Regions from separate parts of the Pseudoalteromonas sp. N1230-9 genome, predicted to be linked through region 1. Evidence: predicted binding sites of a transcription regulator. Region 1 holds the regulator's gene; each other region holds the start of a gene.

Region 1 (7,795 bases):
CAACGTCATGGCGATCGTTCTATTTGGGTCAATCCGCCTGCATTCCCACTTGAAACAGAAGAGATGGATGGGGTATTCGGTTTACCTTATCAGCGTATTCCACACCCAAGTTATGGTGATGAGAAAATCCCTGCCTACGAGATGATCAAAACCTCAGTGAATATTATGCGTGGCTGTTTCGGCGGGTGTTCATTCTGTTCGATTACTGAACATGAAGGGCGCATTATCCAAAGCCGTTCTGAGCAATCTATCATTGATGAAATTGAGCAAATTCGTGACAAAGTGCCAGGTTTTACAGGAGTTATTTCTGACTTAGGTGGGCCGACAGCGAATATGTATAAGTTACGCTGTAAGAGCAAAAAGGCAGAAAGCACGTGTCGTCGTTTATCCTGTGTATACCCTGATATTTGTAAGCATATGGACACTGATCACACGCCAACTATCGAACTTTATAAAAAGGCTCGTGACGTTAAAGGTGTGAAGAAGATTTTAATTGCCTCTGGCGTTCGTTATGACTTAGCAGTTGAAGATCCTCGTTATGTAAAAGAGTTAGTTACTCACCATGTTGGTGGTTACTTGAAAATAGCTCCAGAGCATACTGAAGATGGCCCACTCTCTAAAATGATGAAGCCGGGTATGGGTGCCTACGATAAGTTTAAAGAGTTATTTGATAAGTATTCGAAAGAAGCGGGTAAGAAGCAGTACTTGATCCCGTATTTTATTTCTGCTCATCCAGGCACCAAAGACGAAGATATGGTGAACATGGCGCTGTGGTTAAAGTCTCATGACTTTAAACTTGATCAAGTACAAAACTTTTATCCATCACCCATGGCAAATGCAACAACGATCTATCACACTGAGATGAACTCGCTGCGTAATATTAAAAACAATACTGAGCAAGTAGCTGTACCAAAAGGTGCACGCCAGCGTCGTTTACACAAGGCTATATTGCGTTATCATGATCCAGCAGGTTGGCCAATGATCCGTGAAGCGCTAAAAAAAATGGGTAAGGCGAACTTAATTGGTAAAGGACCAAATTGCTTGGTGCCTGAAGAGGGGCGCAATGAGAAAGCAGCGAAAGGGAAGGGCGGTAAAGGCCGTGCAGCACTGACACGTCATACTGGTTTTAGCCAGTTTAAAAAGGCCAATACTAAACCTAGAGTTGGTAAAAATAAGCAGCGTGCAAAGTAAATATAAATACGGCCCTTAGAAGGGCCGTTTTTATATTAAATTAGATTAATAACCAGGTTGCGGTGCCTAAAAAGGCAAAAATACCCACAATATCGGTGACGGTGGTCAGCACGACACTGCCTGCAAGAGCAGGGTCAATTTTCATTTTCTTTAAGATTAAAGGAATGCTCGCACCAGCAATACCTGCTGCAACGAGATTCATAAACATCGCGAAGGCTAGCACCGCACCGAGCTCAAAGTCCCACTGCCAAAGTGCGACAACACCGGCGATTAATATCGACCAAATAACACCATTTAGTGCCCCAATGGCGAGTTCTTTGAGTAATAAAAAGCGTTGGTTGGTTTGATTAATATGGCCAACGGCTATACCACGAATAACTAAGGTAAGAGTTTGGCTACCAGCAACTCCTCCCATTGAAGGCACAATTCCATTAAGTACCGCCAGGATTGGTAAGATTGCTAAGGTGTTTTCAAAGAAGCTTGCAACGATGGCAGCTAACAATGCGGTTAATAGGTTAACCCCAAGCCAAATAGAGCGACGCTGCGAGCTTTTCAGAACGGGTGCAAAGGTGTCTTCTTCATCATCAAGACCCGCTAGGCTAAGCATGCTATGCTCTGCATCTTCACGAATGACGTCAACGATGTCATCGATGGTTATACGACCAAGCAAGTGGGCGTTATCATCCACAACAGGCGCGGAAATCCAGTTATGACGCTCAAATAGTTGAGCAACATCACTTTCGTCCATCGAAATGAGAATAGACTCACATTCTTCATCCATTAAGTCGCGAACAATTTTGTCTGATGGGCTGGTTAAAAGTGTCGTTAATGACAAGGCGCCTAAAAAGCAGTTATGTTTATCAACCACGTACAGATCATCTGTACCTTCAGGTAGCTCACCACGTAGACGTAAATAACGCAGTACAACGTCTAATGTAACATCGGGGCGAATAGTGACAGTATCACTATTCATTAGTGCGCCTGCAGAGCGCTCCTGATAAGAAAGTGCTTGAGTCGCTCTTTCTCTATCTTGCGTATCCATAGCCCCGACAACATCTTGATAGACAGTATCAGGTAAGCTACGAAGTACTTCACCTAAGTCATCATCGTCCATGTCCTCAGTTGCGGCGGCAATATGCTCAGGTTCCATCTGGGCAATAATACCAAGACGTACATCTTCTGACAGCTCTTCAAGTACGTCACCACGTACATCCGGATCAACGAGTTGCCACAACATGCGGCGGATTTTATGAGGAGATGACTCAAGTAACAGTGCTGTATCGCAAGGTGCTGTTTTAGCTAGCATACCGCGCACTTGAACAAATTGACCACTATTAAGTGACTTGGTCACCTGTTTAAGTTGTTGTAGTGGGTAATCTTGTTCAAAGGCTTCTGGCATTGGCGTCCTTACAACTAAAAAAGTGAGCTCTGGCTAAATAAATACAGCATAGTTGCACAATAATAAATTTGCTGAGTTATCGTTTAAAGCAACCATTATATTAAGAATATTTGTTATATAAGATGAACGAATGACTTAAAAGTAAGATATTTAAGAGAAATTTAAATATCTAAGTTAAGTTTAACGTAAATCTTTCGTGCTTAGCAAATGCTATTCTTGCTCATGAAAGCGTTGTGCTATTAATTCACCTATTGCATTAAGTGCAGCAGTTGCATCAGGGCCTTCGCATACAACTCGAACTTCTTTACCTTGACTGCTCTCTAATAACATTAGAGCAAGTACACTGTCACCTTCAGCTTCTTTGTCATCTTGATATAACATAATTTTAGCATCAAATTGCAGTGCAAGTTGTGCAAGTACAGTTGCTGCGCGCGCGTGTAAGCCAAGTTTGTTTTGAATTAAAAACGTATTTTCAGCATACATGTTAAAGCCCTTGTTATAAGTCTTGCTCACGATGGCGAATTTTTACATTCGCATGGCTTTTCGCGAAACTTTCACCAATCGTCTGTGCTAAGTAAACAGAGCGATGCTGTCCACCCGTGCAGCCAATTGCGATAGTTAAATAACTGCGGTTATTGCGTTCAAGGTGTGGTAACCACGTTTGCACAAAGGTTTGAATCTGCCAAGTAAATTTTTGCACTATGCTATGGCTTGCAAGGTAATCTTTAACGGGTTGGTCGAGCCCTGTAAGTGGCTTAAGATCTGGCTCCCAGTGCGGGTTTGGTAAAAAGCGTGCATCAAATACATAGTCAGCTTCTTTCGGGATACCATGCTTAAAGCCAAATGACATAAAGGTAATAATGAGCTTTTTATCTTTTTTACCGAGAATCTTCTCACGAATTGACTCTGCTAGCTGATGTACACTTAAATCCGTTGTGTCGATCATAAAATCAGCGCGGGTAATTAGGACATCAAGCAGTATTTTTTCTTGCTTAATTGCTAAATCGAGCGGTAAAGAATCTAAAGAAAGCGGGTGTAAGCGTCTTGTCTCAGAGAAACGTTTAATGAGTGTTTGATCATCACTATCAAGGTAAAATAATGTTGGGTTGGCGAAACCTGGCAAGTATTCAAGAATATCATTAAATTCTTGTTGCTCTTTTGGCAGGTTACGCACATCGATACTGACCGCTATTTTGTCGTAATTATCAGAAACACTACGCACTAGCGAAGGTAATAGGTTTACAGGAATATTATCAACGCAATAATAACCAAGGTCCTCAAGGACTCGTAAAGCGACTGATTTACCTGAGCCAGAACGGCCACTGATAATAATTAATTCCATTTATGCCTCTGATGCAATAACTTGAAACAGTTCCTGATCGGTTTTTGCGCTGCGTAACTGTTTACAAAATTCTTTATCTTTTAGTCTATCAGCAATTGTTGATAAGGTCTTTAAATGAAGTTGGCAGTCTCCATCAGGTACGATGAGTGCAACAAAAATATCAACAGGGCGGTTGTCAATTGCATCAAAGTTAATTGGCGATTCGCTCACTATAATAAACGCATGTGGTTTATCAGCACCCGACATACGACCATGCGGAATAGCAATGCCTCTACCAATTCCTGTACTCCCCAACTTTTCTCGATTGAGTAAAGCATTAAGAATATCTTGCTGCGATAGATGAGGAAGCTGCTTATGAGCGAGTTCGCTGATAAATTCGAGAATTCTTTTTTTGCTATTAAAAAGGACCGCAGCTTTGCTGCAGTCCTGGCTAGTAAGTGAACTAAGTTTCATAATTTAGTGTCGAGCTAATTTCTCTTTGTGTTTAATAACTTGGCGATCAAGCTTATCAATTAGCGAGTCGATGGCCGCGTACATATCTTGATGCTCTGTAGAGGCAAACAGTTCGCCTCCGTTTACATGTAAAGTTGCTTCTGCTTTTTGACTTAATTTTTCTACATCTAGAATGACATGAACATTATTAATATGATCAAAATGCCTTTCTAGTTTCGCAAACTTGGTGTTTACATAGTCTTTTAATGAATCTGTGATTTCTACATGACGACCAGTTAGGTTTAGTTGCATAAGCATTTTCCTTCTATGTAAAACGTCTAAATCAAGCTTTTACGCTGATTAGACGGCGGTATTGCTAGAGACTCTCGGTATTTTGCAATTGTACGTCTAGCTACTTTAATTCCTTGCTCAGCCAATATATCTGCAATCTTACTGTCACTCAATGGCTTCGCTGAGTTTTCTGCGGCAATAAGCTTTTTGATTAAAGCGCGTATTGCCGTTGATGAACACTCGCCACCATTTTCTGTGCTGACGTGGCTTGAGAAGAAATATTTCAACTCAAAAATACCCCTTGGGGTATGCATATATTTTTGCGTTGTTACCCGTGAAATCGTCGATTCATGCATTTCGACCATTTCAGCGACATCATTTAGCACCATCGGCTTCATCGCCTCTGGGCCGTGTTCAAAGAAAGCCTGTTGTTGTTGAACAATACAGTTCGTTACTTTTAATAAAGTATCATTCCGACTCTCTAAGCTTTTAATAAACCACTTAGCTTCTTGCAGATGAGAGCGAATAAACTGGCTGTCACTGCTTGATTTTACAGAGCGTGACATAGCCGCATACTGGCTGTTCACTCTGATCTTTGGCATACAGTCAGGGTTTAGCTCAACCACCCAACGACCTTTTACTTTTTTTACCGATACATCAGGTATGACGTATTCAGACTCTTCACGTACGATGCTATCCGCGGGCTTAGGGTTTAAGCTATGGATAAGTGTCATCACTTCTTTAAGCTCGTTTTCTTTAAGCTTAGTCTTTTTCATCAAAGTACGATAGTCGCGACTTGCTAATAATTCGATGTGCTCAGATAAAACCATTTTAGTTTCAGCCAAATAAGGTGTATCTGCATCGAATTGACGAAGTTGTATACATAGGCACTCTTGTAAGCTGCGAGCACCAATGCCGACAGGATCAAATAGCTGTATTCTTTTTAAGACCGCTTCGACTTCATCAAGTTCTATTTCTTCTTCATCATCATTTTGATTAAAGCTTTCAACAATATCCTCACAACTCACAGTTAAAATACCTGAGTCATCGATAGCTTCGACTATAGCAACAGCAATCGCTTCGTCAGTCGGACTAAATGGGGTCAACTGTAGTTGCCACATCAGATATTCATGGAGAGTTTCGGTTGACGCACCTTGGTAAATAGACTCATCTTCTGGCATTGGCCCTGACGAGGTTGAAGGGGCTGCACTCATGTACTCATCCCACGTGACATCCATTGCTAGGTCGTCACTGACGGTATCTTTATTGAGTGCATCACTGCTCTCTTGCTCGTATTCACTGGGTGCTTCTTCTGCCGTAGCTGTGACTTGTGAATCATCAGAGTCAGATTTTTGTTCGTTTTTACCGATCGCTTCTTCATTATAATCCGCTTCTTCCACTTCAAGCAGAGGATTACTATCAAGCGCTTCTTGTATTTCTTGCTGGAGATCCAATGTACTAAGCTGCAATAAGCGAATGGCTTGTTGCAGTTGTGGAGTCATTGTAAGTTGCTGGCCCATGCGCAGCTGTAATGATTGCCTCATGTATCCCTAACAATCCTTTTAAATCATTGATTGATACTACTTTGAGTCAATATCAATATGTTGTCATTATTGTAAGTCTAGCAGATGCTCTAGTCGATGGTGTATTGGTTACAACCTGAATTGCTCGCCTAGATAGACATCGCGTACCGTTTGGTCTGCTAATACGTGCTCAGGCGTGCCTGATGCAATTAGCTCCCCATGAGAAACAATGTAGGCTTTTTCACAAACATCAAGGGTTTCTCGAACATTATGGTCAGTTATTAGTACACCGATACCACGGTTTTTCAAATGCTCTATAATTTTCTTTATATCTAACACTGAAATTGGATCAACACCAGCAAAAGGCTCATCTAGCAGAATAAATTTTGGATCTGCGGCTAATGCTCGCGCGATTTCAACACGGCGACGCTCGCCTCCTGATAGCGCCATACCTTGGCTATCTCGGATGTGCTGAATACTAAATTCATCAAGCAGGTTATTGAGTGTTTCTTCTCGTTGCTGTTTTTTAAGATCTTTGCGTGTTTCAAGAATCGCCATCAGGTTTTGGTAGACTGTCAACTTTCTAAAAATGGATGATTCTTGAGGTAAATAGCCAATACCTAATCGAGCACGATTATGCATGGGTAATAAAGTGATGTCGTTGTCATCAATACTAATTTTACCTTTGTCGCTTGGCACTAGCCCAACAATCATATAAAAGGTGGTGGTTTTACCTGCACCATTAGGACCTAGTAAGCCGACAATACTGCCTGCTTCGACTTCTAGTCCCACATTTTTGACAACTTGGCGGCCTTTATAGCTCTTTGCTAGCAGCTCTGCTTTTAATGTACTCATGGCTGGCCTTTATCATCTTTTTTATTATCAACAGGCACTAAGATTGTATGCACACGATCCGTTGAGTTTTCGTCTTTTTCAGCACTAATTAGCTGTTGTTCCATGTCATAAGTTATACTTTTTGCGCTGACTTTTTGCCCTGCTTGTGTCACTTGCGCATCGCCAACTAATGTGAGTAAACGCTTTGCTACATCGTAACGAACTTCGTCTGCGCTGGCGCTCATAACCGTGCCATCTTCTTGTTTTTCTTCAAAGTAGGCTGGCTTACCTGTGGCAATGATAAGTGAAACAGTACCATCAACTTCACCTGCATGTGCTTCTAGGCGATCTGCGGTAATACGACGATTACCATGGGTTATTTCTACATTTTCTTCAAAAATCCCTACACCATTTTTTAACTGACCTACTTGGCGATCTGAGCTAATGCTGATAGGAGTACCCGCTTGGTCTGCAGCAGCGCTTGAAAACGCAATCAATAAGCTTGGGATTAGAAGTAATTTTTTAAGTTTATTGGTCATAGTATATGGTTCGTGTATGGTTAGTTAACTCGACGATTTCGGCTTTTAAATCGGCTTTTAAACCTTTACCGGTAATCTTTAAGTTTGGGCCTGTTAATGTAACAGGTTGTTTTGAGTACATGGTCATTTTTTCAATATCGACATTGATATTTTCTGCGTTGATATCTTCAATCATGCCATTATGAGTTAGATTTTTTGCAACAACGTCACCTTCAAAAATGAGCTGATCGTTTTCGTACAAGGT
Region 2 (7,795 bases), 530 kb from region 1:
TTTTTCGATAATGCCGTCTTTTACTAGCATAGAATAACGCCAGCTACGTTTACCAAAGCCTAAATCATTTTTATCGACTAGCATGCCCATGCCATCGGTGAATTCGCCGTTACCATCGGGTAGTAGCGTGATATTTTGTGCTTCTTGATTTTGTGCCCATGCGTTCATAACAAAAGTATCGTTAACCGAAATACAAACGATGTCATCGACACCATTTTGCTTAAATACCGGCGCAAGTTCGTTATAGCGTGGTAAGTGTGTTGATGAACAAGTTGGTGTAAATGCGCCAGGTAATGCAAACAGTACAACGGTTTTACCTTTGAAAATATCATCACTGGTCAGTGATTGCCATTGCTCATCAATGCGTGTTGCGAATGTAACGTTAGGGACTTTTTGACCTTCAATATTGTTTAACATAGTTTTAATTCCTCTTGATTAGTTGAGTGTTATTATGGGGTTATATAGATAATAGTTCCAATCGTTTGTTTTTATTACTATGATAGCTAAAAGCTATTGATTGTTGGTGAGTACTATGAACTTAAAAGATTTGGAATATGCAAAAGCGGTGGCTCAGTTTAAGCACTTTCGAAAGGCAGCTGATGCCTGTTATGTGAGCCAACCAACCTTGAGTGGTCAAGTTAAAAAGCTTGAACAAGAGCTTGGGGTAACTATTTTTGATCGCTCCACTAAACAAGTGACAGTGACTGTACAAGGTCAACGGTTACTTGAACAAATTAACGTAATCCTTGAGCAAACCCAAGTATTGAAGGAAATTGCCGCAAGCTCCCATGATCCCCTTAAAGGCAAAATAAACGTAGGTATTATTCCCACTATTGCACCTTACTTATTGCCAACCTTGCTCACGTCAATGAAACATGCCTTTAACGACACTCATTTTTCATTTATTGAAATGCAAACCGCGCAAACACTTATCGCCCTTGATAACGGAGAAATCGATATTGCAATTGTCGCTGATGTGCCTGACCTCGCTAATTACCATGTATCAGCATTATACAAAGAAGACTTTTTAGTAGCTGTATCTGAGCAGCATGCATTAGCTAACAAAGAGAAAGTTGCACTTACTCAGCTAAGTGATTGTGACTTACTTATGTTAAACGAAGGGCATTGCTTTAAAGAACAAGCTGAGCAATTTTGCTTTTCGGCAGGGGTTGAAGTTTCAAACCAATACAAGGGCAATAGTATCGAAACCTTACTTGCTTTGGTCGCGATGAATGATGGTATTACATTTGTTCCCAAACTTGCTTGCACGACGCGAGAGGGAATTAATTATTTGGCAATAACACCTAATCAACAACGGCAAGTTGTTATTGCAACCCGTAAGCACTACCCACATATTGCGGGAGTAGAGCAATTAGCCGCTTGGCTAAATGCTCATAAAGGGTTACAGCAACATTTACTCGCCACCAGCTAATTCAACAATATCGTTTATTTGAATGTTGGGTAATGGCTGCTCATCAATACTCATGGCAACAGCCGACTGCTGATAGAGTTGGGTAATTTTCACTTGATTAAGGGTAGTGATCTTATGTGGTAGTTTATTACCTTGCGCATCTGTCATGTAGTTATGATGAGCAATATTTAATAACTCCCCTTGCTGTAAGCCATGCGCTTTACCTAGGTTGATTATTAATTTGCCATTTTCAATATGCAAAATTTTGCCTTGCGTAGGTAAACAAGCCATAGCTGCTTGCAAGTCATAGGTGAGTGTTTGGTTTACCTCACTGATGGCTTGGCCATAATCGGTTTCCCAAAAGCGGTCGCTATACACATCAATGATATCGGTTTTTTTGTATGGCCAAATTCCCTCAGTTTGGTAACTTTTCTGCCATAGCTTTTCGTAAGTGGTGCCATCAAATAAAACATAATCGGCTTTATAAGCACGTTTAAAGCTATCATCTTGCCAAAATGCATAATCGTTATTGAGTTTACGGTTTACCGATAAATCGCGGATACGACTGAGTAATACATATTGTGAGTTACTACGACTGGTTATCTCTTCGAGTAATGCATCGCTGTAGTCATATTGTTGGGTGAAAAAATGGTCCACACGTAACGGCACATTGTAATATGCTGTCGGTTTTGCGGCCATCTGCGTATTACTTAAGCGAGTATAAAGCTGTTCACTAATAGCTTTATTGACGTCAAAAATTTGGCCCATTCTCGCTTGCTCTCTGTTGGCCAACTGACTTTGTGTTATTGCGATGAATTTAGCATACTTATTTGCAGGGCATTCTTCAGCTTCTGGAAAAATATCTAAGCGAAGTGTAATTGCATAGGTATCGTTATGACGATCTTCGCTAATAAGCTCAATTTTTTGGATCTCACCATGGCTACTAATTTTAAGCTGATCTTGCGTCAAAACTCCGTCTACTAAGGTTTGTACAGAGCTAACACGCGCCCCTGAAAACACTAATGCTTGGGTTATCGCATCTTTCATTGCGGCAGATTTGGCTTGACTTGTATCACCATCTTTAATCACTGCATGGCCTGTAGATTCAAACCATTGAGCTAAACTATTGTTAGAAAAAACAAGAGTAAAGGCCAGCCCCATGCTGTATAAACTCGTTTTTAATAGACACTTCATGCAAATACCTAGCGATACTGTTCATTGATACCAAGTACCGAGCAAGTAATGTACCAGATTGGCACTAAACGTGCATATTTGTAGAAAATGAGTTTTTAACGGAAACAAGTTATGCGAGCAATGTTAGTTTGTGGCCTAGCTGCCTGTATTGCACTAAGTGGTTGCAGTAGTATTTTTGATAAACACGTAGAGTACACCTATATCGAGCCTGATGACTACCCAGTTTTAAAAGCCGTTGGTTATGCCCCCATTAGTGCTCAACCGAGTGATAACAAATCACAACGAACTTTACTTGCAATTAAAGCCTCAAAACTTGAAGCATATCGTGAGCTAGCTGAACAGGTTTATGGGCAAAAGATTTCCGCAGGGACGACGGTACAAAACAGCATTGCACATAACGATCAGCTACAAAGCAAAGTGCAGGGTGTTATCAAAGGTGCACAGGTCATTAAAACGTATGCGGTGGGCGACACTTACGCCACAGAGTTACAACTCGACATGAAACGAGTACATGACTTATATATTGGCGAAATCAAACCGCGTGAAGTAAAAAAAGTGACTTATTATTAAGTACTAAATTCTCATAGTTGCAGCTTGGGTGCTATGCTTTTAAGACTGTTAGTTTTAACAAAAGCATAATGGCATTAACATATTATTTTAACCAAGCTTTTCTCCTTTTAGGGATTGTCTATGCTGTTTAGAGCATATGCGATTGCCTTTAATCAAACTTGGCGCACTCATGCCTGCTGGTTAACCGTTGTCATTATTCTATGCTTAAGTCACTCAGCAATAGCTGATCGCTTAGTTATTGAATTTACCACTTTTATTCAACAGATGCAGCAGCGTTTCGGTGCCAATAGGGTCACTGTTGCAAGGCAGTGGCAAGGGATGTTGCAGCAGGCTTCTAATTTACCTGAACAACAACAGGTACTTGTTGTTAACGAGTTTTTTGCCCGTAGTCTGCGTTATCAAACTGATATTCAATTATGGAAGCAAGAAGACTATTGGGCGACCCCTCTTGAAACGCTTGGTAAAGGGTTAGGTGATTGTGAAGATTACGCAATTGCCAAGTATATAAGCCTCAGAGCACTTGGTGTGAGTGACGATAAATTACGGCTTATCTATGTAAAAGCTCAACTACCTGGTACGCGAAAAACACAAGCGCACATGGTGCTTGGCTACTTTACACACCCGAATGCACAACCACTTATTTTAGATAGTTTAATTGTAAAGGTATTGCCTGCTGCTAAGCGGACCGATCTTAGTCCTGTTTTTAGCTTTAACAGCAAAGGCTTGTGGGCCAATAATTCAACAAAGAGTGTGGCCGATCCTACTGCTAGGCTATCACGGTGGCGTCATATATTAGAGCAATCACGCAAAGAAGGAGTGCGATGGTGAAGGTATTTAATCTATTTAGACTCAAACGAAATAAAACCATTACCTTAAAGCAAGAGCTATGGATTGCTATTTTGCTATTAATCATTATTGGTTTTGTGAGTAGTTTGTTGATCAGTACTAATTCTGCAAAAGAGTACTTTACGACTGAGTTGCGAATGAAAAATATAGATAATGCCAACTCACTCGCCTTGATGTTGAGTCAAATGAGTAAAGACCCTGTTGAAATAGAGCTTTTAGTATCCGCCTCATTTGATACCGGTTATTACCACCGAATTGAGTTACAAGACCCACAAGGTAAAACAATAATTAAACGCCTTTATACGGGGGAGCTTACTTTAAACGCACCGAGTTGGTTTAGGCACTTTTATAAGTTAGAGGTTGCGCCGGGTGTTGCTCAAGTGAGCGATGGCTGGCAACAATTTGGTACTTTGTATGTTGAAAGCCATAGCCAGTATACGCAAGATGCTCTGTGGAAAAGTGCTGTACATTTATTCTTTAGCTTTTTAGTTGTTGCAGTGGCGGCTTGTATTGCAGGGGCTTATTTTCTATCTAAAATTCTGAGTCCACTCAATGATGTAATGAAACAAGCGGTGGCATTAAGTGAAAAACGCTTTATAAAGTCAAAAGTACCGCGCACCTATGAGTTTGCCAAGCTTGTGTCATCAATGAATTTGTTGTCGACACGTTTTAATCGCATTACCAAAGAAGATAATCGTCGCTTAGAAGAAATTCGTTTTAAAAGTCAACACGATGACTTAACAGGCCTTGCTAATCGAGAATACTTTAATGCAACTCTTGATACCTTTTTAGAAAACTCACAAGGACATGGGGGGCTCTTTTTATTCAGAGTGATCAATTTGGATACATTAACAGAGCAAGTTGGTCGCGTTGAAATGGTGGACTTTTTACGTCGTTTTTCAGAGTCATTAGTTTCTTTTTTAGAGTCGAATGAAGACAGCTTTAGGCAAAGCCAAATTGCACGTATGTCCCATGTTGATTTTTTAGTGTTATTTAGCGATGTGAGTAATCTCGCAGCCTTGAGTGAGCAGATTTTAAAGTCCCATGAGCAACTTGTTGCAGATCATAAATCAGTAGAGCTTGCGGTATCACACAGTTGTACACACATTGAAGTTGATGACACCCGTGCCACACTTTTAAAACGAGTCGACCAGTGTTTGAAGGTTGCCGTTGCAAAACTAGGTTGCTGTGCTTATGTAGATGAAAAACAACAAACGCAAGACAACCATAATGATATTGATACTTGGCGAGAAAGATTAGAATTTGCGCTGAAAGAAAACCAATTAGAAATCGCGTTATTTCCCGTAACAACTTTTGATGAGCGCTTAATACAGCAACAAATTTCTTTAAGTTTATTAATTGAAGGCGAAAAATATCGCTTTGGCTTTTACTTTCAATGGGCTCAGCGTTTGCATTTATTAGCTCGCCTTGATTGGAGTTTAATGAAACTAATGATTAATGAGTATGGCCAAATTCAAGGGGATACGCTTTTAGGAATGGAAGTTTCAGCTGAAACTTTACAAGATGATATGGCGGTGGCATCCATTTTAACAGGGTTATCTGCGTATCCTGCACTTGCTAAGCGTATATGCTTTGAGGTGCGAGCAAATTTCGCAATTAAAGAGTTTGCCTTGTTTAGAAGCTTTTGTTCACAAGTTCATAGCATTGGCGCTAAAGTTGCGCTCAAGCGTGTGGGGGCTGAGTTTACTAAATTAAATAAAATCCAAGAGCTTGGCTTAGAGTTAATAAAAATAGACAGTGTTTATTGTCATAACATAAGCTTTAATGAAGATAACCAAAGTTTTCTTCGCGGTGTGTGTTCACTTGCGCACTCTTTAGGTATTAAAGTGGTAGCGGAAGGGGTTAAAAACCCAAGTGATCAAACTATACTGAAGGGGCTAGGTTTCGATGGGCTTGTTGCGGTTGAAGGCAAGAAAGATTAGTGGCCTTTAACCGCTAACATTAACTGCATGCGGTCTCGCACATGTAGCTTATTGAAAATAGAACTCATGTGTTCTTTTACGGTGCGCTCTGTGATATTCAACTTTTGTGCGACCTGTTTGTTTGTTGCCCCCGTGACAACTTCATCAACGACCTGTTTTTCTCGATTTGTTAGGCATGTTAAATCGCAATTGTGTTGGTAGTGAATTTGCTGATTAGACAGCACCCCAACTAAGTTTGATAACAGTTGCCCAGGTAGCCAAATACCTCCTTTACTCACTGTTTCAGCAACTTGCTCAATAATTGCTTTACTGGCATAGGCTTCTATATAGCCACGAGCACCATGTTCTAATGCTTTACATAGTTGAGAAATATTAAGCTCAGTTGTCATCACTATTACAGGAATTCTTTGCTCAGTGAGTTTCGACAGAAGATTGAGCCAATCAGGTGTCTCTGCAAGTAGCCAAATTAGGCTATCAGCCATTAGCCGTTTAGGCACTGATGTTTGTACGCTACAGTCAGCAAATGCAGATTGCCAATGTGGAGAGACAAGTTCATCTTGTGTAATAAAAACACTCCTGCGCATAGTTACTCCATTACACTGGCGTGAAGGGCATTCATAGTTTACCTCTCGGTCATGGCTAATGAGGTTGCTCTTAAAATGGGTTTAAATAAATACTCAAGCACGGTTTTTTTTCCGGTAATAATATCGACCTGAGTTGTCATGCCAGGGATAATCGTTAGGTTGTCGGCAAAGTGGTTTCGGTTCGTTTTCAATTGCACTAAATAAAAAGTGTTATCTCTATCATCGGTGATAGTATCAGCACTGATGTGAGTTACCTGGGCTTCAAGGCCACCATAAATAGCAAAGTCATAAGCACTGAATTTGATCATAGCCTCTTGCCCTGGCTGCAAAAACGCAATATCTTTTGGTAAAATTTTCGCTTCAACAACGAGCTGGTCATCTAAGGGAATAATTTCCACAGCATCACTACCAGGTTGTAAAATGCCGCCAACTGTATTTACTAATAAGCGTTGAACGGTCCCATTGACGGGGGAGCGGATCTCAGTTTGCGTAACCTTATCTGCCAGTCCTGACTCTGTTTCTTTAATGGCATCAAGGCGAAGGAGTGCTTCTGAAAGTTCATTACTCCAACGGTTAATCATCGCAAGCTCTACTTCAGTCACTTTATTTTTTGCTTCATTGATAGCTGATAAACTTCGGTTTATTGCTGCTTTTGTTCGATTTATCTCACCTGTGTGCTCTACAACTTGGCGTTCCAAACGGATTATATCTATATCAGATACAGCACCTGAACGAAGTAATGGCCGTGTCACAGAAAGTTCTCTGTTCGCTAAACTGAGAGAGTTGGTGTGTTGTTGCAGTGCGGCTCTCGCTTCGGCATAGTCTTGGCGACGCTGCTCTAGTTGGCGCTTATGGATTGTAACTTGTTGTGTCAGCTCTTGATTACTGCTCTCAAACATGGCTTGTTCGTGTGCAACGGCATCCGGCGCTTTTTCGATTAAGTCGGGAGTAAACTCAAGTGGCTTTTTTTTAGTGAGCGCTTTAAGTCGCTCAACTTTCGCTGTTAGAGATAAAATTTTTGCTTGGTTTTCTCTAAATGAAGAGATAAAGCGAGTTGGATCTATCTTCACCAATACATCACCCGCATTGACGATTTGTCCTTCACGAACAAAAATTTGCTCTACCATGCCACCGTCGTATGATTGTACAACTTGTAGTTTATGAGAGGGGATCACTCTGCCTTCACCACGTGCAACTTCATCTAAGTGGGCAAACGCTGACCAAACAAGTAAGGCGACGATAGTTAA
Region 3 (7,795 bases), 550 kb from region 1:
ACTATTGATGCACCTGAATTAACTAACGATAATACACCGACAGTAACCGGTACGTCTGATTTAGCAAACACGCAACTAGACGTGACCTTTTTAGATGCCAACAGTGTTAGTCATATTGTTACCGTAACCACAGATGCATCAGGTAACTGGAGTGCAGATGCAGCTCAAGCGCTTGCCGACGGTAGCTATACCGTATCAGCGACAGTTCAAGATAATGCAGGCAACACAGGCACAGCATCTGATAGTGGTGTTGTTGATACTATTGCCCCTGATATTCGCATTATACCTTCGTTCCTATTAGGTAATTTAGTAGGGCTATCTGGCACATCTGATTTACCTCAAGGCAGTGTCATTACCATTACTGAGCAGTTAGTAGGCGGCTTAGTGGGCGCAACCTATACGGCTACGACTGATGCAAATGGCGATTGGGAGGTTCTTGGAATTACTGTACCGCTACTTAACTTAGCTTACGTAACAGCCACTGCCACGGATGAAGCAGGGAACACTGCCACTGTGAGTACATTAAATTTTGATAATGTTGCTCCTGTATTAACACTTAATGTTGATTCTTTAACTAATGACACGACGCCGACTATCTCAGGAACAACTGATATGGGAGAAGGTACTGTTATTAACATTACCGTCACTGATAGTGCGGGAGGATCGCAAAGCTTTACAGCGACAGTATTAAATGACCAAACATGGTCTGTTGATGTCCCTTCAGCGCTTGCAGAAGGTGGCTTCACGGTGACAGCGTCGGTTAGCGATGAAGTAGGTAATTTAACCACGGAGCAGGCTTCGGGTGTGCTAGACAGTGTAATCCCAAGCCTAGTTATTAACGATATTGGCGCTACTTCAGATGTTCGACCAACGATTTCAGGCAGTAGTAATGAAATTGGCGGTACGGTCGTTGTCGAAGTGGCAGGGCAAACAATTACAACGACAGTGGCAAGTGATGGAACGTGGCAGTTTGTTGTTCCCCTTGATATTAGCGATGGCAGCTACACCATTACTGCCACAATTACGGATGATGCTAATAATACGCAAACAGTAACAACCCCCATTACTGTCGATACGGTTGATCCTGTTGTCACACTGGATCCGCTTGTATTAGGTAATTCAAGTACGCCAGTTATTTCTGGAACATCGACAGAACCACAAGGTACCCTTGTCGATATTAGCGTTACTGATAGTAATGGCGATACTCAAACATTGACGGCAACAGTACAAATCGATGGTACTTGGCAAGTAACGCCTAGTGATTTGCCTGATGGTAACTATAGTGTGACCGCGAGTATTACCGACTCTGCGGGCAATTCAGGTAGTGTCTCAGATACCGGTGCAATTGACACCTTCGCGCCAATCCTTGTCATTAATGGTCTTGGCACGATAAACGACACTACACCAACCATTAGTGGGACAACGAGTGAACCACAGGGTAGCACGGTGAATATAACCGTTGAAAATGACGGCAATACTTATCCACTTACTGCAACAGTGCAAGCAGATGGTAGTTGGTCTGTCGATGTTTCACCTGCTTTAACAGATGGTGCAGTCAGTATTACTGCAAGCATTACTGATGCAGCCAGTAATACGACAACGGCCACTGAAACAGCGACTCTTGATAGTAATGCACCTACCATTGCTGTTGACGCACTAACAGTGACGAACAATACAACACCGACTATTTCTGGCACCAGTGATGCCGCAGATACCACGCAGGTGACTGTGAATGTTGAAGATGCTCTTGGCAACATTCAAACCGTCTTTGCCACCGTAACAGGGGGTGTATGGAGTGTGCAATTATCGACACCATTAAGCGAAGGTAGCTTTAGTATTACAGCGAGTGTGACCGAAGGCGGGTTAATAGGCACTGCCACACGCAGTGGTGAAATCGACTTAACGGCACCTCTATTTAGTGTTAATACGCCAGATGTAACAAATGATACAACTCCTACAATCAGTGGCACGAGTGATGCTCCACAAGGTACCTTGGTATCAATAACCGTAACAGATGCGCTCAATAATGAAGTCACAGCGACTGCAATTGTTGGTACAAGTGGTAATTGGTCTGTTGCACTTGCTTCTCCCCTTGCTGAGGGAGCTTATACAATTGATGCAAGTATTACAGACGCTGCGGGTAATACAGCAACAGATTCGGCATCGGGTAGCATAGACATAACACCTGCAGATGTCACGATTGATCCAATCGCTGTGACAAGTGATTTAACACCAAGCGTGACAGGTAGTGCAACAGGGGCTGCTGCGGGGAGTTTGGTTATTGTCACATTTGTCGATGCTGTGGGAGTAAGTCACAGTGTTGAAACAACATTAGATGCAAACCTTGAATGGCAGGTTGAGGCAACACAAAACCTTGCTGAAGGGGCATACACAGTAACAGCTGTTGTGAGAGACAGTGCTGGTAACGATGGTTCTATCTCAACAACGGCGGTGATTGATACGATTGCACCTATTATCAGTATCAACGCGAGTAGTTTGATACTCACAAATGATTCAACACCCACAGTGAATGGTACGTCTGATCTCGCTAACAGCAATATTATTGTTACTTTCACCGCAGCTGGTGGCGTAACGCACAGTGTTGCAGCTGTGACAGATGTGAACGGCGACTGGCAAGCAACAGCGACTCAAGCACTTGCTGATGGCACTTATTCTGTTGCTGTAAGTATCACTGATGAAGCTGGAAATACTGGAACAGACAGTAAAACTGGCGGAGAAGTTGATACGGTTGCACCTGAGCTATCTATCACGCCATCCTTTTTATTGGGTAACCTTGTGTCGCTTTCTGGCACCTCTGATTTACCTGAGGGCAGTGTTATCTCAATTACTAATCACTTAGTTGGAGGAGGCGTCAGCGCACCCTATACAGCCACGGTTGATGCAAATGGGGATTGGCAAGTCCTCAACTTATCAGTCTCGTTACTGACGCTTGCGTATGTTGAGGCATCTGCAACCGATGCCGCAGGCAATACTACAACCATATCTAGCATTGACTACAGTAACGACCCCAGTTTAGATGCGTTTAATGTAACTAATTATAATCCAGGTGTTTTAGGACTTCTTCTCCCATCAGCTTCAGGGGAGGCAGAACCAGGCACTGAAGTTTACGTTATTGGTTCTAATTTACTTGGGCTTAATTTACTAAATATTGTTGATTTATCTTTACTTAATTCAGCTCCCACTGTAACCGCAGATAGTAATGGTGATTGGTTTATTAGCTTGTCAGTATTAGACTTAGGTAATGAATATTACTTTGCAATTGTTGACCCTGTAACAGGTGACTTCATTGTTAAAAATACTGAAAATGATTTAGTGGGCACTGGGGTACTCGATACTGAGCCAGATGGGGGACTTATTGGTTTAGGCAGTGAACCTTTGTTAGCTGATTTTGATGAAAGTGAAGAGCAAGTGGCACAAGGAACTGAGCCTCAACCACTTGGCGAAAGTATTGATTTGAGTTTGGTTATGACTGACACAAGCACAGATTCTACAATTGCTGAGGGGGCGACACCACTTGAACTGAGTATTGATGATGTACTCACCGATAGTGAGCAAACAGATGTACTTGCTCTTGATACTGAGAGTGAAAGTCAAAGTTTGGCATTTAATAGTGAGCCCGAAGTGACATCAGACGCAGCAAATGATATTCAAAATGACTCTGAGGAGTTAATTAAGAAACTCATCGAAGGAGGCAATAACTCTATCGATATTTAGAACGAGTTACTAAATACAAATAAAGCGCGATGAATCGCGCTTTATTTTTTATCCCAGCCAGCTGATTTTTAGTAGATATAGCGTTAGGTTTTGCATAGGAAACTCTCGAGTAAATCTTATCCTGTAGTCGCGACTTAACGTCGCGTTATTTATAAGTAATAACTTGGGTTAATAATCAGGTTTACAGAGCTATCTTTTCGGCAAATAGCAAAGTGGTTTCTCAGAGGGGCTATCAATTTGTGGGATTGTTGTAATAAAGGAGAGATAACCTAAACGCATTACGCTTTAAGGTTATGTACAATTTTATTCTCGCCCTGAATAACACTGCCACCTTGGTCGTAGGTCATAGACGATGGTGCACCAATTAAAATATCTTTTAATTGTTTTACACTTAGTTGGGCTTGATGTGCGGCATGTGCATTGACATCGTTTTTCTTTTTACAATTTGTAAGAAGCTCATTCACCTGCGTGATAAGTGAAGAAACGTCTTCATCTTGAGCATCATTTTTACTCACAAGCACCTGAACTTCTTTATCAAGCGTTTGAATTTTTTGTAATAAGGAGATTTTTTGTTGGGCAATCTCTTTTAAACCTTCACCTCGTTTTGAGGCAATGGCTGTTAGCTCATCATCTAAAAGCGCAGCAATAGACTCTAAACAAGAGACTTGCTGTGTTAATTTGCTGGCAATTAAATGATTATGATCAGCCATAGACGTCAAACTCGAATGCTGCGATGTTCTTTGCTAGTTTATCAGTATCAATTTGATACTTTCCTTCGCTGATTGCTTTTTTCAACTCAGCGACTTTTGCACTGTCAAAACCAGATGACTGCTCAGCCTTTTCTTGCAAAGATTTTAATTGCTTTGCTTGCGGCGTTAAACTCACTGAATCTGCACTGGCTTTAGGCGCAGCTGATTTAGCCGTTTGCGTGTTAAGGTTATCTTTTTGTAAATCAAGCTGTTTTTGCTTGGTATTCGTCAACACAGATGTTTGCTGACTATTATTATTGACGTTGCTTACCATTATTTTGACCTATACATTACCCAACATATGCCTTTGTATCGGCAGGCACACAAGATACTTTAACATAAATATTAAAAATTAAATATTCACCTGTACAGACTCGACACCATCCACGCGTGCATTTAATACTTTACCTGATTTTTTGTTTTTTACACGTACTAATTCATCAAGCGTACCATCTTCTAAAGCAACACCTGTTGTTTTGATTCTAAGCCCACGTATCGCTGCAATGATGGTTACATTATCCCCTTTGCACACCATACAAATATGGCTCATGACAATCGGAAGACCACTGCGGATATTACGTTTGCTCCGACTTCCTATTAGCACTGACTCATCTTGAATATATTGCGTACGAACAAATTGTTTAGGCTTCATCTCAAGGCGTAAATGTTCAGCTTTAATGACCTCTCCACGAGTTAAATTGGTTGTTACTACCACCACAGGCTCAAGTTCAATAATTCTGACATGCACATACTGCGTCCAACTATTTAAGTCTTCGCATTTAAGTTGTACGGTTACCTGCCGATTAAAAGGAGGTTCAGTCGGAACGGTTTTACTCAGCGGTAACTGACAAGGCCTATCTGGAATTCGGCTATCAAGAGGCAGCGCGCTGACTTGTGGTGTTGAATCCAGATCAGTAATTTGTTCGCTGATAAAATCGATAGCGATTTGTTGAAGTTGCTGGTGATTATAGACTTCAGCTTGAAGTTGCGTACTAAGCAACAGGCTAGCAAGAAAATAAAAAACACTGTATCTTCGGCTTTTTTTTAACAAACTCATCATGTTTCGACTATGCTTATGGTTGAAAACAAGGTATAAATATTTTGCGTCAAAAAACAGACGCTTTGTAACCTTATGTAGCTTTAACACAAAGAAAGCAATTATTGTTCCGACTCTGGTTGTTTATCTTTAGGAGATTGAAATGGCAGGCATTTTAGACTCAGTTAACCAGCGTACTCAGTTGGTTGGGCAAAACCGCCTTGAATTACTATTATTCAAACTCAGAGGGCGTCAACGCTTTGGTATTAACGTGTTTAAAGTAAGAGAGGTTTTACAATGCCCACCGCTTACAAACATGCCAAAATCAAACGCCTATATCCGTGGTGTGGCCCATATTCGAGGTCAAACTATCTCAGTTATTGATTTATCTATGGCTGTTGGCGGCCCTGCAATCGAGAATTTAAAGGATAGTTTTATTATCATTGCGGAATACAATCGCTCAGTTCAAGGCTTTTTAGTCGGTGGTGTTGAACGTATTGTAAATATGAACTGGGAAAAAATTATGCCTCCGCCATCGGGCGCTGGCCGTTATTCGTATTTGACAGCCGTCACCGAAATAGAGAACGAGCTGGTAGAGATCCTTGACGTTGAAAAGATTCTTAACGAGATCTGCCCAGTTAATACTGAGGTCAGTGCTGAGGTCGTGGGCGAGGGCGAAATTCAAAAAGACTTAGGTGAACGCATCGTCTTTATTGCTGATGATTCTGCGGTAGCAAGAAATCAAGTTAAGCGTGCTCTTGAGCCACTAGGTGTGCAAACTGAGCTTGCTAAAAATGGTAAAGAAGCATTGCTGAGGCTACGTGAAATTGCTGAACTTGATTGTCAAAACAATATCACCGAACGCGTTGGTTTGCTGATATCTGATGTTGAAATGCCAGAAATGGATGGCTATACCTTAACAGCAGAAATAAAAGCCGATCCAAAATTATCGCCGCTACATGTAATTTTACACACATCACTGAGTGGTGTATTTAATCAAGCAATGATTGAAAAAGTGGGTGCGGATGATTTTATTGCAAAGTTTAACCCTGATGAATTAGCAACAGCTGTTAAAAAATGGGTTCACTGTGATTAATAATTTATAGGTGGTATTACTTTGGAAAATAAGCACTTACAACAAAGCGAATACGATCAATTTCGCTCTTTTTTAGAGCAACAATGTGGGATTGTGTTAGGTGATAACAAACTATATTTAGTTAAAAGTCGCCTTGCACCATTGATGGCTCGCTTTAGTGTGGAATCGTTATCACAATTAGTGAGCAAAACGCTAAGTCCTCATGAGAGGCAGTTACGTGCCGCAGTTGTTGATGCGATGACGACAAACGAAACGCTTTGGTTCCGTGACCAATACCCCTTTGAGTTACTTAAAACTAAATTGTTTCCTGAATTTAAAGACTTGCATAGACCAGTGAAAATCTGGTCTGCGGCAAGTTCTTCTGGTCAGGAACCTTACTCGATAGCTATGTCGGTTGCCGAGTTTCAATCTAAGCAGCCAGGTGTTTTAAAAAATGGGTGCGCAGATTATTGGTACTGATATTTCAAATACCATGCTTGATATGTGTAAGAATGCTGAGTACGACTCACTTGCACTCGCTCGAGGCTTGTCTATGGAAAGGCGGCAAAAGTTCTTTAAGGATAGTGGCAATGGTATGGCACAGGTGGTTGATCCAATAAGAAAAATGGTCAGTTTTAGGCATCTCAACTTATTAGATTCTTATGCCTTGATGGGCAAGTTTGATATCATTTTTTGCCGCAATGTACTGATTTACTTTTCACCAGAGGTTAAGGCAAAAATTATTGCGCAATTTGCTCAGGCACTTAACCCCAAAGGCTATTTATTTTTAGGCGCATCTGAGTCAATGGCGGGCTTAAGTGATAGCTTTGATATGGTACGTTGTAATCCAGGTATCATCTACCAGAAGAAATAATTCCCTTCTAGCAACCTAACTATTAGGTTGCTATATCTTATTTATTTTCAATTAGTTATAACCTTATTGATAGGCTCTTTATTTTTGGCTTGTCTTTTGCATTGTCCAATGCAGAGTCAAATTTTTGGAGATGGTTATGGCTATCAGTTTTGATAAAGCATTCGGTGTTCACCCCCATGCAATGTTGATCCGTTCACAACGTGCTGAGTTATTAGCGACTAATATCGCTAATGCTGATACGCCGGGCTACAAGGCAAAAGATGTGGATTTTGCATCTGCATTAAAAGCGGCAAAAAGCAACCAACAAAGCGGCAACACTATGGTAC
Region 4 (7,795 bases), 380 kb from region 1:
ACTCATCACTATAGCCGCCTTCTGCAGCATGAATAGTCAAAGAACTTGTCTGACAAACCTCAGGCTGTAAAGAAAATAACATTAAACTTCGGCTAGGTGATTTTTTTAATGTGGTTCGTACATTACACATACGCGCCAAGTTCCACCCTTTACACTTAGCTTGTTCAATAAAAGAAGATGCCTCTTTGCAGGGTAAAATTACATTGAGTAAGGTGTTGGCGTGACTTAACTTAGTACAACACTCAATTAACTCAGAAAAACCAAGACCATCTGTATGACGCGCCGTATTACGTGCTTCATTGTCCCCTTTTAGACTCGCATTAAAATACGGAGGGTTAGTAATAATTACATCAAAGGGCTGTGTTGATTGAAAAGACTGTATGGCACCATGATGTAAACAAATCTCAGGCCAAGGACTATTTGCAAAGTTAAACTTAGCGTCAATGCACGCCTCAGCATCTACTTCGATTGCCACCACTTTCGCCTTTGGAGCACGCTGTTTTGCCATCAAAGCAAGCAACCCCGTTCCTGTACCTATATCGAGAAGGGATTTTGCATTTGCCAATTCAGCCCAAGCACCTAATAAAATACCATCTGTCGAAACCTTCATCGCAGAACGAGTTTGCTCAACTGTAAATTGTTTAAACACAAAGCCTGACATTTTTTCACCTTTTCATTCACCACAGTGCTGATAGCTAGTATAATCAAGTCTAATTGTCCTCTATTTATGTCACTCTATGCAATTTTCTGAATTTGATATCGATAACAAGCTGTTAAATGCCATCAATAAAATGGGTTTTGATACGCCAACAAGTATTCAACAACAAGCGATCCCTGAAGCACTACAAGGTCGTGATATTTTGGCATCTGCCCCTACTGGTACGGGTAAAACAGCCGCGTTTTTGATTCCTGCAATTCAATACTTGCTTGACTTCCCACGTCGCGATCCAGGTTTTGCACGGGTGCTGATCATGACACCCACTCGTGAACTTGCTTATCAAATTCATGAACAATGTGAACTGCTAGCTGCACAAACGCACTTAAAAATTGGTGTTGTAACGGGCGGTATTAACTACGGGACACATAAAGAGATTTTTGAAAGCAATAACGACATTCTTATTGCGACACCAGGTCGCTTAATGGAATACCTCGAAACTGAGAACTTCCACGCTGAAAACGTCGAAATGCTCATTCTCGATGAAGCGGATCGCATGCTTGATATGGGCTTTCGCAAAGAAATGCTACGTATCTGTGATGAAGCACGTAATCGTCGTCAGTGCTTCTTATTCTCTGCCACATTAGAAGGCGACAGCGTTGAGTTATTTGCCGAGCGCATTTTGAATGATCCTGCACTACTCGAAGCAGAATCGTCACGCAAAGAAAAAGGCAAAATTCATCAATGGGTGCACTTAGCAGATGATTATAATCATAAATTAAAGATGCTCATTGATACGCTTAACAGTGACGATCTGCAAAAAGCCATTGTCTTTGTAAAAACACGTGAGCGCCTTGAAACTCTGATTGGCGCTCTAAATAACGAAGGGCTTCGTGTTGCTTGGCTACGTGGTGAAATGCCACAAGATAAACGCATGAAAGCAATGGAAAACTTCCATTCTGGTCGCAATAAAATTTTAGTTGCAACTGACGTAGCGGCGCGTGGTATTGATGTAGCTGATATTAGCCATGTAATTAACTTTGATATGCCCCGTACAGCAGATGTGTATGTGCACCGAATTGGCCGTACCGGTCGTGCAGGTAAAAAAGGCACAGCAATTTCATTTGTAGAAGCACATGACGTTGCTATTTTGGGCAAGGTTGAACGCTATATTGAACAAAAGTTAAAGCGTCGTGTTATTAAAGGATTAGAGCCACAACACAAAGAAGCAAAGATCCCGTCGAAAAAGAAAAAGGATCCTATAAAGATGAAGGCTAAAAAGAAAGCAAAGGTAAAAGCGAAAAAGAAAAAATAACCTTCGTAGATGCTGTAATAACTAAAAAATGCCGTGCTTGTCACGGCATTTTTGTGTGTACTTTTTGCTGCCATTTTTACTAACTAGTGTGTAATTAATTCATAGCTTTTTTACTGAAAAAACTATAAAAAATATATTACTTTTTAAAATCAATGCATTACATCTTGGAACAAAAATTGTAACTGGTTCAGCATATGCTCATCATTCACGAGGGAATCGTATGAACCGTTTCAAACTAACAGTAGTACTTACATCATTTTGTTGTATTTTTTTACTTGCATGCGCAACACAAGTTAGCGCTAATACCAGTGTATTAACTACTAGCACATCGGCTCAGCCTCGACTTCAGCAATTAGCTCTTCAAAAGCTGATGAGTAATCCTAATTTTTCTATCGAGAACCTACAAGTTATTGTTAACGGCGATACGATTGAATTATATGGCTCCACGGAAACGGGCTTTAAACGCGCATTAGCACAAAAGTTTTTAGAGCACAGTCAAGGAGTTAATCGTGTGAAAAACAACCTTAAAGTTAGCCAGTCTAATACAGCTAACCTTTAAGGCCATTTTCTAGAAGAATAAGTAACTTAACGTTAGTTACTTATTCTCCTTTAGCGTCTAAATTAATAAATTTAGCAAGTTCTTCTGGTTGACCAGCTAGGCTCATAATTTGTTGGTTAATTTCTAGCATCGTTTTGCCCTCAGGTAAACTTGCAGACAAAGATAATGAAGATAAACCATTGGCAAAATTAGTAATCGCTGTCGCTAAATCTGCGCTAACAGGGGCCTGTTGCAGCTGCATTGTGACCATTTGCTGAAATTGCTCATGTGTCATACCTTGCGCTTCTAAAAAGCTTTCTACTACCGCTTTTAATTCCCCTTCGTTTTCAATCGCAAACTCAACGCTACGCGGCTCTAACTCTGACATAGCAGCCATCATTTTTGACTGCTGCTGAAGCTGCTGCTCAAGGGTTGGTTGTGCACCGCCAGAGGCTTTTTGTTGTTGGCTAATAGCAAGGGATGCTTCCATCAAAGGGGTAGACTTGGCTAATCCTAAATTAAACGTAACATCAGCTACATCTGCTGCGGTTACTTTCAGTGCAAAGTCACTATCACCTGAGTCTTTATTGTAATCAAGCGATGAGTTTACGTTGTAGCTCGTAGAGGCTAGTTTACTATTGGCACTTTGTGGCAGTTGCGTTAAGAAAGAATCGCTAAAGCGAAAGTTAGTCATTACAAACCCAGTGTGTGGAGGAATGGCATCTTCCTCATAGCCTGTCACTTCAATGGTATCAATACTGGCAACTTGCTCATCCCCTTCAACACTTTGCACTTTGATGCCAGATAGCTGCACACTGTTATTAAATACACTTGCTGAAATATCGTCATACATCACCTCAACACCACTTTGAGCTGAAAGTGCAGCGATTTGCTGATCAACCACTTTTTTCACTTCCTGTGTTGCTGTGTAGTTCGCATAATATGCGCCACCTGCAACAGCTGCGACAGCAACTGCAATTACTAACTTCTTCATTTTATTTCCTTTAAGTTGGTGCTAATTTCTTGAGAGTGTTGAGCTTAAAGGTTCAACACTGCCCTAGCTTATCAAATTGTCACTAATTAATTAATGACAAGAGCTCATGCACCGTTTTCACTGGTGTAATTTTTGCTCCTAAACCTTCCATTGATTTATGGTAGTTTCGATATGGAATAAATATCTCTGTAAAACCATGCTGTGCAGCCTCTTTTACTCGCGGCACACCACTATCTATTGGTCTGACATCACCGTTTAAGCTCAGTTCCCCCATGATGCAAGTTGTCCTAGGCACAACAAATTCATTGAGGCTGCTTAACAGTGCCGTGACTAAGGCAAGGTCAATACAAGTCTCTGACTCATCTATCTTTAAACCGCCAACAATATTGAAAAAAGTATCATGGAAAATTTTCGTTTTTGTATGTTTGCGTAAAATACCTGTCAGCATTTTAATTCGATTCATATTCAATCCAACGCAAACACGTTGCGGAAACTCGGCTTCAGTTTCTGTTGTTAAACATTGAATTTCTAGAAGGAGGTTACGGTTCCCCTTGCGAATACAGGTGATTGCTGAACCTGGCGACTCAGTGCTTGAACCCGATAAAAATATCTCACTTGGATTATCAACACTGAGCATACCGCGCTCACACATTCTGAAAATACCCACCGTATCAATATCACCAAAACGGTTTTTGTTGGCACGTAAGGTACGTATTTGTCCGTCGTTAGTGTCTATATGCAGCAGTGCATCAACAATATGCACTAACGTTTGCGGACCCGCTATTTCATTATTTTTATTAACATGAGCAATGATAAACATAGTCACGTCATGTTGCTTACAGTATTGTGTTAACGCTTGTGCTGCGCTTTTTACTTGCGATGGTGAACCTGGGCTGCCGTTTGCTGTTTCAGTTACCACAGCTTGAATTGAGTCAATAACAGCAAACTTAATTTTATTTTTATCAAGCTCTTCGATAATCGCTTCAACACTGGTTTCAGAGAGTAAGTAAAGCTCATCTTGGTTATAATCCAAACGCAAGCGATTAACTCGATTTTTAAACTGCGATAATGATTCTTCAGCAGTACAGTACAAAGAAGGCATTAATTTTGACATACGCGCAATTAAATCGGACAACAAAGTCGTTTTACCTGCCCCTGGATCACCAGAAATAATATTCACCGAACCTGTCGTTACACCGCCACTAAGCACGCGATCAAGTTCGCCTATTTCAGTCAGACGTTTTTCAGCTTCCGCTGTTTCTACCTCATTAATTTTTTTGGAACCGCCACCAGCGCCTCCCGCATAGCCTGCCACCGCAGCGCGACTTGCAGCCTGTTTAGATTGCCCTGCTGAAGGTTTAAATTCTGCCAGCGTATTCCAAGCACCGCATTTACATTGCCCCTGCCAACGCTGATAGTTCATGCCGCACTCAGTGCAGACAAATTCGATTTTTGCTGATTTTGCCATTGAGCTTTACCTATTTTGGTCGCTGATTTGTGATGTATTTAAATGTACAATAGATAACAGAACTAACGATTTAAGATGTCGGCATCTCTAGTGACGACACACAACGGACGTACCTCAAATCAATTCCCTTAAGGCTTTATTCGCTTAACTGCGTAATAACGCTATATTTTAGGGCATAGTTTTTGCTTACAAATAAAGTTTTACAGTGCTTGCCATTTATTTGGCGAATACCTATAACAATAACTAATGAAATAAAAAGTGGTTCGCAAGGCGTTTTAACACTGTGGTTGCCTGCTAGTATACCTACTTTTTTCGATTGACGGTGATGGTTTTATAAATGGCTGAAGACATACTGCTTAAATATGAAGACCTTGTTGAAGAACTCAAGGCACATTTAGGCACTCCCCAGTTCGACAAACTATTTAAATCAAAGACAGCTAGCTTAACAAAGCCAGAGCAGTTTTTGATCAAAATGGAAATGTCACGTTTATCTCAGCCTGTGGCTCGTTTTATTGATTTACGAGGTCAAGTTACCGGTCAAGTAAGGCCTTACGAACACGAAGGCAAACAGCATTTTATGGACGACATGGCCATTGAGGTGTTCGAAGACGCAATCAAACGCCACGGTGGTTACACGCTTGCTGTATACGAAGCGGTTATGAACACCGAAAATAACCACAGAGTAATGCAAAAAAAAGCAAACGAAAATACCTCTTCAATCGAAGATAACGGCGACTTACCTGCCAAAGTAATCAAATTTGCCTCTTATGAAAGTCGTCGTGAAGAGCGCATGAACTACTCAATAAAAATTACTGTTGAGCTAGATAAGAGCGGCAAAATATCGGCTTCAACTTCAGACATCTCCCTAAGCGGCGCAAAAATCAAGCTCTCACCTAAATACAAAGTCACCAAGGGACAATTAATTGGTTTACGCTTAGTTGGGCTTGAACAAGACTTTGAGTTAGGTTTAAAAAACGGCATTCAATACGAAGTTGTTGCTGTAGAGCAAGTGTCGCGTGAGTACAATCATGTTCGCTTAAAACGCACCTTTATTGAGAATAATGAACAATTCGATAGCTTTCTAAAAAGCTTTATTCACGGCAATAAGCGCCGCTACAAGATTAACCTCGATAACACCTTGGATGCAGTTGTTTCGAAAGGCTATGAACAATACTATATCCCGCGTGTTACCTCGCTTTACACTTTTTTAAGCTTACAAGGTAATAAGTTATACCCCACTTTAGCATTAACAACCGAAAATAATGCGTTTATACATCGTTATTTTTGTGATGAACGTAAGCTGTCATGCTTATATAGCATTATAAACCAACAGCGCATAGGTCATCTGTTAAGCACTACCGATGCGGTAAAAGAGGAGTACCTGTATACCTTTACACATGTGGTCGCTGGAAAGATTTACTATTACTCAGCCACACGAACGGAACTTGATAGCCAACCTGAAATTCGCAATTTATTTTTTGGTTTTGGTAGTCAAAAAGAAAGCTGGCAATGCTTTAAGTTACAATTAATGCCAAGCCACCCTGAAGATTCATATATTCCGCTATCTTTACCGAGTAGTGCAGGTAAAGATATCGAAAAGCTAAATAAGCCACCAAGCCCTAGAGTTCAGGGGCTTATTAAAGATGTTAAGTACTTATTGATTCTAACCGCTGTTGGTTCGAAGTATGAGCAACACACTTACCAGCAACGTACATTCGACAAGCGCTTAGTGAATCAATTAAAGCAGTTTGGTCATACTAAACATAAAACACCGCCACCACTTACACCTGTCGCACTTGAGTACGTCAATTTACGCGCTCATAAACGCTATTTATATAAAACAGCGGTCTCTGTTGCTCATAATGACAAATTAATTTCAGGCTATACTCGTGATCTATCGGTCATGGGCCTACAAATTGAGTGTGATAACCCTGTTGAGTTTAAAAAAGGCGATATAATTAAGTTAGGCCTTCCCGATTTACAAAAAATAACTAAAAAACATGACTTATCAAGCCTTGCTTATGAAGTGATGGCGATAAGCAAATCACTAACAACAGTTAACTTAAAAGTACACCGTCTTACTGACTTACCCCATATGGGCATTCAATTTTTTACGGCTCTAATTGAAAACAATAAAGATAAGTTGCACGCCTGTGAAGAGTCCCCAAAAATTCCAGGGCTTTCTACAGCACTAAGAAACATGGTGACTAAAAGTGTTTGCCAGCTTCCGTTGTACTTCCATAAAGAAGCCGCTCATTTTAAGGCAGGCGCGATCGGGCTTGGCTTGTATCCGACGCCATTACATATACTTTTACAAAACTTTGCCCTGCTAAATGAGCAAACTCAGATCGATGGCTTTTTATCTACCGATCAGATCACAGAGGTGATCACACCACTGATTAAAGATCGTAGTCGCCAAGATCCGCCTTTACCATTTACTTTATTTGTACGTTTTGATCCACGTAAAGCAACAATCAACGAAGCAATAACCAGCCGCTGTATTAGTGAAGATGACTATCAGCCACAAACCTTGTTTATAAAAAAAGCACTCAAAAATGATTTAGTGTTTATCTTTCGTTTATATGTGTCTCGCACCGGCCGCCCAGATATAGACTATTTATCAAATGAGCTTAAATATGTAAGCCAGTATGCGCTACATAAAGCAAAAGACCTTGAAGAAGCACTCTGGGCTGTTGCTGGGGTTGGTGATGTAATTGACATTACGGATGAAGCGCTTACTCATTTTGATATTGATGAGGTACTCAAAACTGAAATGAATAAGCGTAAAAAAATATGGTTAAAGCGTGTAATCTAATGGGATTGCT

The links. The regulator sigma-54, encoded in region 1, starts transcription at its own class of promoters, with help from an activator protein. The targets are predictions, from matches to a motif close to GTTGGCACGNNNNTNGNNT.
Region 2: the regulator sigma-54 is predicted to act here: its motif matches at 2,663-2,681, upstream of LY624_RS12385 (LPP20 family lipoprotein).
Region 3: the regulator sigma-54 is predicted to act here: its motif matches at 5,637-5,655, upstream of flgA (flagellar basal body P-ring formation chaperone FlgA).
Region 4: the regulator sigma-54 is predicted to act here: its motif matches at 2,134-2,152, upstream of LY624_RS13055 (BON domain-containing protein).

The regions. Positions count from the first base shown of each region.
Region 1 covers NZ_CP090419.1:3,183,683-3,191,477, reverse strand. Annotated here, with positions in the region: gene LY624_RS14825 (YgiQ family radical SAM protein) at 1-1,191, shown strand, start outside; gene mgtE (magnesium transporter) at 1,232-2,590, opposite strand; gene LY624_RS14815 (HPr family phosphocarrier protein) at 2,801-3,073, opposite strand; gene rapZ (RNase adapter RapZ) at 3,087-3,932, opposite strand; gene ptsN (PTS IIA-like nitrogen regulatory protein PtsN) at 3,933-4,385, opposite strand; gene hpf (ribosome hibernation promoting factor) at 4,389-4,676, opposite strand; gene LY624_RS14795 (RNA polymerase factor sigma-54) at 4,703-6,199, opposite strand; gene lptB (LPS export ABC transporter ATP-binding protein) at 6,308-7,033, opposite strand; gene lptA (lipopolysaccharide transport periplasmic protein LptA) at 7,030-7,551, opposite strand; gene lptC (LPS export ABC transporter periplasmic protein LptC) at 7,541-7,795, opposite strand, start outside.
Region 2 covers NZ_CP090419.1:2,656,647-2,664,441, reverse strand. Annotated here, with positions in the region: gene LY624_RS12400 (glutathione peroxidase) at 1-417, opposite strand, end outside; gene LY624_RS12395 (LysR substrate-binding domain-containing protein) at 533-1,432, shown strand; gene LY624_RS12390 (flagellar assembly protein FlgT) at 1,415-2,605, opposite strand; gene LY624_RS12385 (LPP20 family lipoprotein) at 2,717-3,175, shown strand; gene LY624_RS12380 (transglutaminase-like cysteine peptidase) at 3,296-4,003, shown strand; gene LY624_RS12375 (bifunctional diguanylate cyclase/phosphodiesterase) at 3,997-5,964, shown strand; gene LY624_RS12370 (response regulator transcription factor) at 5,961-6,548, opposite strand; gene LY624_RS12365 (HlyD family type I secretion periplasmic adaptor subunit) at 6,587-7,795, opposite strand, start outside.
Region 3 covers NZ_CP090419.1:2,637,225-2,645,019, reverse strand. Annotated here, with positions in the region: gene LY624_RS12350 (Ig-like domain-containing protein) at 1-3,735, shown strand, start outside; gene flgN (flagellar protein FlgN) at 4,014-4,445, opposite strand; gene flgM (flagellar biosynthesis anti-sigma factor FlgM) at 4,438-4,758, opposite strand; gene flgA (flagellar basal body P-ring formation chaperone FlgA) at 4,837-5,541, opposite strand; gene LY624_RS12330 (chemotaxis protein) at 5,684-6,616, shown strand; partial or broken gene LY624_RS12325 (CheR family methyltransferase) at 6,638-7,469, shown strand; gene flgB (flagellar basal body rod protein FlgB) at 7,606-7,795, shown strand, end outside.
Region 4 covers NZ_CP090419.1:2,800,507-2,808,301, forward strand. Annotated here, with positions in the region: gene LY624_RS13045 (tRNA1(Val) (adenine(37)-N6)-methyltransferase) at 1-661, opposite strand, end outside; gene srmB (ATP-dependent RNA helicase SrmB) at 738-1,970, shown strand; gene LY624_RS13055 (BON domain-containing protein) at 2,191-2,529, shown strand; gene LY624_RS13060 (hypothetical protein) at 2,570-3,502, opposite strand; gene radA (DNA repair protein RadA) at 3,585-4,970, opposite strand; gene LY624_RS13070 (PilZ domain-containing protein) at 5,308-7,785, shown strand; gene serB (phosphoserine phosphatase SerB) at 7,768-7,795, opposite strand, start outside.